3 regions of the Klebsiella electrica genome follow, and region 3 is predicted to be linked to each of the others. Evidence: riboswitches for the same ligand, from Rfam matches in the RefSeq annotation. Region 3 holds a riboswitch; each other region holds the start of a gene.
The links. A riboswitch is a leader RNA that binds a small molecule or an ion and turns the genes downstream of it on or off. The one in region 3 is predicted to bind thiamine pyrophosphate.
Positions count from the first base shown of each region.

Region 1: it holds a riboswitch for thiamine pyrophosphate, as region 3 does, so the genes downstream of both, thiB (thiamine ABC transporter substrate binding subunit) here and Electrica_RS12590 (TenA family protein) in region 3, are expected to answer to the same signal.
Region 2: it holds a riboswitch for thiamine pyrophosphate, as region 3 does, so the genes downstream of both, thiC (phosphomethylpyrimidine synthase ThiC) here and Electrica_RS12590 (TenA family protein) in region 3, are expected to answer to the same signal.

Region 1 covers NZ_CP041247.1:4,436,717-4,438,918, reverse strand. The annotation lists gene thiB (thiamine ABC transporter substrate binding subunit) at 1-956, opposite strand, end outside; TPP riboswitch at 989-1,171, opposite strand; gene sgrR (HTH-type transcriptional regulator SgrR) at 1,231-2,202, opposite strand, start outside.
Region 2 covers NZ_CP041247.1:5,003,633-5,005,834, reverse strand. The annotation lists gene thiC (phosphomethylpyrimidine synthase ThiC) at 1-806, opposite strand, end outside; TPP riboswitch at 892-1,005, opposite strand; gene rsd (sigma D regulator) at 1,059-1,556, opposite strand; gene nudC (NAD(+) diphosphatase) at 1,650-2,202, shown strand, end outside.
Region 3 covers NZ_CP041247.1:2,627,674-2,629,875, forward strand. The annotation lists gene Electrica_RS12585 (sensor domain-containing diguanylate cyclase) at 1-785, opposite strand, end outside; TPP riboswitch at 1,170-1,271, shown strand; gene Electrica_RS12590 (TenA family protein) at 1,337-2,029, shown strand; gene Electrica_RS12595 (ABC transporter ATP-binding protein) at 2,026-2,202, shown strand, end outside.

The sequences.
Region 1 (2,202 bases), 1.8 Mb from region 3:
TTAATCCAGTTCTGACGTTCTGCGGCGACCTGCTGCGGAGTATATTCCAGCGTGGTCTGCGGTTTCGGCAATGCGGCAAAACCCGCGGGTAGCGCAACCTGGGTGACCGGATACATCCAGTTGCCGGTCGGGATGGCATTCTGGAAGGCCGGAGACAGCATAAACGTGAGGAATTTCTCCGCCAGCTCCGGTTGTTTGCTGGCGGCGGTACGCGCGGCGACTTCTACCTGCAGATAGTGGCCTTCGGCGAAATTAGCGGCCGCGTACTGGTCTTTTTTCTCTTCAATGATGTGGTAGGCCGGCGAGGTGGTGTAGCTAAGAACCAGATCGCTTTCCCCTTTCAGGAACAGACCGTAGGCCTCGCTCCAGCCTTTGGTGACGGTGACGGTTTTCGCCGCCAGTTTTTGCCACGCTTCCGGCGACTTCTCGCCATACACTTTTTGCATCCACAGCAGCAGCCCCAGGCCCGGGGTACTGGTGCGGGGATCTTCGTAGATCACGCGCCATTTTTGAGTGCTTTCCACTAGTTCTTTCAGGCTTTTCGGCGGGTTTTTCAGCTTGTTTTTGTCGTAGACAAAGGCGAAATAGCCGTAATCAAACGGCACAAACGTGTCGTTATCCCAGCCGCCCGGTACCGTGACAGCGCTGGCCGGTACCTGGCTTTTAGCGAACAGTTTGCTCTGCGTAGCCGCTTCCAGCAGGTTGTTGTCCAGCCCGAGCACCACATCGGCTTTGCTATTCTTGCCTTCCATCCGCAGACGATTAAGCAACGAAACGCCATCTTCCAGCGCCACGAACTTCAGTTCACAGTTGCAGTCGGCTTCAAAGGCTTTTTTCACGACCGGTCCAGGGCCCCAGTCTGCCGCAAAGGAGTCATAGGTGTAGACGGTGAGTACAGGTTTAGCAAACGCGGGAACGGCGACCAGCGCCAACAGCGGGAGTAATTTTTTCAACACTTTGCACCTCATAACCAAGGGGGGGCAAAGGATTTTGAGTGGGCCTCAAATCCCTTCGCCGGCGTTATCCGGATCAGGTTCGACGGGTATTTTCTCAGCTTATACACTTCATCCTTCGCGCTGCCTCTGCGTTAGCATCGCGTGTCCACCCGCTTGCTGCTTTGATGCAACCCGAATGAGATGGTGTACGTATATCAGCACCCCGTTGAGAACGGCGTTAGTGTAATGATTTTGTGAACTGACGGAAAGCGCTTCAGCGCCTGCCGGACTGCTATCAGGGATCCGGCGGCGCAAACCACGCCGATTTGAAATCAAACCAGCCCAACGTATTCATTCTCACGCCACGCATACTGCGCTGCCCCTGGATAATCAGCCAGTGGTGGATCAGCGGCACGATAGTTTGATTGGCCAACAGCTGCTGGCTCCAGGTGGCCGGGTTTAGCTCGCCTGCGTGCCAGCGACGGGCATCCTGTTCCCAGTCGACGGGAATACAATGTCGTATCAGCGGGACTTCATACAACCAGGCAAACAGAGAAAAATCAATCGGTAGGGTAAAGTTAGCGCTGTTCAACCAGATATCGCTGACCACCTCGCCACGGTGCCACTCTTCGTACTCCAGCTCCTGAATCTGCAGTTTGACCTGATGCTCCGCCAGCAGCGTCGCCATGATCCCGCCCATCACGCGGTGTTCGACGTGATCCCGATAATAGGTGAGGGTGACGGACTCCAGCCCCGGGGGTTTTTCACAGGCATGACTGCGGGCGTGGTGCCAGCGGGGCAACAGACCATAGGCCGGGAACCAGTTGCCCTGGTACTGTTCACCGGCGTGATAAAGCAGATTGGCGGGCTGTAACAGATAGCTGAGCCACTGGCGAACCGCGAGGTTGCTGCCCAGAGGACTGCGGGCATCAAACAGCAGATAGTAGCACCCTTCCTCCAGCCGACTCTCAATCGCTTTCTCACTTTGCGTGGTTCCCTGTAGCGTCAGGCCGCCGTTGGGCTCTTCGCTAATCTCAGGCAGGACCCAGACGTTAACTTCATCAATTAACGCCCGGTAGCCGAAATAATCGTCAAAAGCGTGGATCTTCAGCTGATTTTGATTGTTGCGAACCACCGCGTAAGGCCCGGTACCTACCGGCATCGCGGAGAAATTCTCCATCGACTGCCATTCGCGCGGCAAGATGACAGCCGACACCTGACCGAGCAGCCACGGTAGCCAGCGATCGGGCTGCGTCAGATGAATATC
Region 2 (2,202 bases), 2.4 Mb from region 3:
TCCATCACCGTGTCAGCGCCCCAGCGCGTTGACCACACCAGTTTTTCCACCTCCTCTTCGATGGAGGAGGTCACCGCCGAGTTACCGATGTTGGCGTTGACCTTCACCAGAAAATTACGGCCGATAATCATCGGTTCCGACTCAGGATGGTTGATATTGGCGGGAATAATGGCGCGCCCGGCAGCCACTTCATCGCGGACGAACTCGGCGGAGATATTCTCCGGCAGGCGGGCGCCAAAACCTTCGCCAGGGTGCTGGTGGCGCAACACTTTGCTGCGAATGCGCTCGCGGCCCATATTTTCGCGGATGGCGATGAACGCCATCTCCGGCGTGACGATGCCCTGGCGCGCGTAGTGGAGCTGCGTGACGCATTTACCTGATTTTGCGCGTTTTGGCGTCAGCGAGCCGCTAAAGCGCAGCGCATCGAGCTCCTCATCGGCCAGGCGCGCTTGGGTGTAGAGGGAGCTGCGTTCATGTAACGGCTCGCAATCGTGACGGGCATCAATCCACGGCTGGCGCAGCTTCGCCAGTCCCTGCCGGACGTCGATGGCTATATCAGGATCGCCGTAGGGGCCGGAGGTGTCATACACCGGTATGGCTTCGTTCTCTTCATACTGTGGGTTGCTTTTGTCGCCGCCAGTAAGCGTGGGGCTGAGCTGGATTTCGCGCATCGGCACGCGAATACTATCCTGTGCGCCCTGAACATAGATGCGTCGTGAGCGGGGAAAGGCGGTGCCTTCCAGAGTATCAATAAAGTGTTGTGCGCGTTCGCGCTGCTGTCGGCGGGTCAGTTTTTCTGTAGACATAGCTCATTCCAGATGAAAAGGAGATGGCTTGTCAGACGACGGATGGAGTAACAGATGCGTTTGGTCCCTGAGGGACGGCCGCTCTTTGCAGTTTACTCTTGTTCCCTTCGCAGGTATTAGCCTGATCAGGTTCCGCGGATCCCGAATTAACGGTCTCAGCCTTTTCCAGTGTGGAAAATAGGCACTCCGACAAGATAACACTCCCTCCGTAGAGGGAGAATGTCTGTAAATTACTCGTTAACGGTTCACAACTCAAGCCGTCGGCGCGATATTGTCGCTGACGTTATCTTTCAGGTTGTACGAAATGGCGAGGGCGATCAGCTTATCTTCCAGCGCAAAGCGGGCTTCCAGCGCTTCGCCGATGTCGGACAGCGCCTGCTGGAACTCAAGATAATTATCGTGATCGATGGCGTTTTCGAGGCAGGAGTCGTAGTCATCCATAATTTGCTGGGTATTGGCTTCCAGCTGCGGATAGAGCCTGGTAACCGCCAAAAGTGGCGTATCACCTTCCATTTCGCCAAGAATGCGTTCATAAATACTAAAATGGCCGGAGGAGAGATAATCCACCAGGCTTTGGCAAAAGTTATCCAGCGCCTTTTCGTTAAGCCGCATAAAGGATTCTTTTCCCGGTTTCAGGCCAACCAGCTTGTAGTAAGCGACGAGCAAATGCTTACGTACATGCAGCCAGCGATCGACCAGTTCATTACTGCCTCCAACACGTTCCGTCAGGTTTTCCAGCTGGTTTAACATGGTTGACTCCGCAAGATTAAGAAAATAACGTTGCTCACCAGAATGTAAATATAATGTTAAAATTGCCAGTAAAACGAAGGTAGTGCAATAGATATGGATCGTATTATTGAAAAATTAGATAGCGGCTGGTGGATAGTCAGTCACGAACAGAAATTATGGTTACCCGACGGGGAATTACCACATGGCGAAGCGGTAAATTTCAATCTTGTCGGCCAGCACGCGCTGCATATTGGCGAATGGCAAGGCGACGCGGTGTGGATGGTGTGCCAGGATCGTCGGCATGATATGGGATCGTTGCGGCAGTTATTGGATCAGGAACCGGGGCTGTTTCAGCTGGCGGGGCGCGGGATTCAGCTCGCCGAATTTTACCGCTCGCATAAATTCTGCGGTTACTGCGGGCATCCAATGCATCCGAGCAAAACCGAATGGGCGATGCTCTGCAGCCACTGCCGCGAACGTTATTACCCGCAAATCGCGCCCTGCATGATCGTGGCGATTCGCCGGGACGATTCTATCTTGCTGGCGCAGCATACCCGCCATCGTAATGGCATACATACGGTGCTGGCCGGGTTTGTCGAAGTGGGAGAGACCCTTGAGGAGGCGGTTGCCCGCGAGGTCATGGAAGAGTGCGGTCTGAAGGTGAAAA
Region 3 (2,202 bases):
AATCCGGTTAAAGGATCGTGAGTGGCCGCAAATTCAAGTTCTGCCTTCAGATGCACCTCTTCCGTAACGTCATGAATAATACACAGCATCAACCGGGTATGATTCAGCACCACCGGCCCGGCATAAGTCTGAACATAGCGGATAGAGCCATCGGACAGAATATGGGTAAAGTTAAGCGGCTTGTGGCCACCGGGCAAGCTTGCCACGCCGTGCATAACGGGAAGCACGTCCTTTCCCAGGATATTGATTTGCCAGGTATGGCGGGTGCGCATCTCATCGGCGGTGTAGTTATAAAACCGCAGCGCGGCGATATTGGCATCAACAATTCGGCCGTCCTGTTCAGGGTCGATAAGCAGCATCGGGGCGGAACTGGTCATAAAAAATCGCGCGAAGAAACGATTACTGCGCCGTTTGTAATGATGTGCGGGGTGCGCCTTAACCGCGTCATTTTGCTGCAGGATTTTGACGGCTTCGAAAAGAATTAAAGTGTCATATTCTGCTGATTTAATCAGGGTGGTTTTACAATAAACCGGACGCGGACCCTCCGTCGTTTGAATGGTCCATACTTCGAATACTTCAGCAATGTTTTTGAAGTAGTACAGATAATTCTGCAGGCTGCGCTCTGGACAGGTGGAGAGCGGGCCTTTGCGCATGTCATCCAGCGACATCTCTCCGCTAAGAGTTCTGGAGGCCTGATTACAATAGACGACGGCTTCTTTGAAAGGATGAACCACCCAGACAGGCGTAGTGAGTAAATCAAAAATCATTAACTCTTTTAATAACATGCAGCCCTCCAGCAAGCAGGCATCACGTCCCTGAACGACGCGCTTATCGTCAATATAGTCCAACGGCGTAAGCTAATGAAATGATGTCGAAAGTTCAGAACCGAGATGCAGACGCCGGAAGTATAGTTCCTTTTTGCTTACGGGAAGGATATCGGGAAAGCAAAACGGCGCTGTCGATGACAGAAGCCGGGCCCGGCATGGTGCCCGCCGTTGCTGAGTGATTTGCCGATAGGCTTAATTTCGCACAAACAGCCAGCTAAAAACGCATCGAAAGCCAGCCGCCGTTGAGCATTTAAGCACCATAAAACGTGACAGTGTCACATAAACCGGCGCAAAATCACCCGCGGCCGGGATTGTAATCAAAAAGTGAATGCCGTATAACATGGCGCAACCGAGGGGTGTCCCGTGAGGGCTGAGATGGCGTAAGCCGAACCCTTTGAACCTGATCTGGGTCATGCCAGCGAAGGGACGGGTCGGCAATTTTGCCAGTTTACCGCCATTGCCTGTTCATACTTCCGCACACCCGGATCTCCCCGCTATCAGGAGGTCCTGTGATTCTGCCGATCTTTACCCAGGGTATTTATGGTCGTCTGCGCCAGCAGGCGGGATGCGACTGGGAACAGTACGTCGCCCATCCCTTTCTCCGCCAGCTTGCCGAGGGAACCCTGCCCGAACGCGCTTTCCGACGCTATCTGACGCAGGACTACCTGTTCCTGATCCACTTTGCCCGGTGCTATGCCCTGTTGGTCAGCAAACTGCGCACGCTCCCGGAGATGCGCGCCGCGGCCGCCTCAATGAACGCGATCCTTGGCGAACTGCCGCTGCACGTCGGCTATTGCGCGAGCTGGGGGCTGGATGAAGCCACAATGGCCGCCGAAAGCGAAGCGCCGGAAACGGTGAACTACACCCGCTACGTGCTGGATATCGGTCATGCCGGCGATGCGCTCGATCTGCTGGCGGCGCTGATGCCCTGCGTGGCTGGCTATGCGGAAATCGGCCTTGGATTGCTCCACGACCCGGCCACCCGACTCACCGACAACCCCTATGCTTCCTGGATCCGTAACTACGGCGATGCGGGCTATCTCGACGGCGTCACCGCGGCCATCGGCCTGCTGGAAAGCGTCTGGCAGCAGCGCGGCGGCGAGTCGCGCCTCGCAGAGCTGAGCGTCATCTTCACCACCGCCACCCGTCTGGAAGCCAACTTCTGGCAGATGGGGCTGAATGCCGCGGCGGTTGGCCGGTGATGGCTCCGACCATTGCCGTGCGGGAATTAAGCCTGCGCTTCGGCTCGCGGGTCATTTTTGACAAGCTGTCGTTCGATATTCCCGCTGGACAGTGGGTTTCGCTGCTGGGCGCCAGCGGCGCCGGAAAAACCAGTCTGCTGCGAATTATCGCCGGACTGGCCGCCCCCACCCAC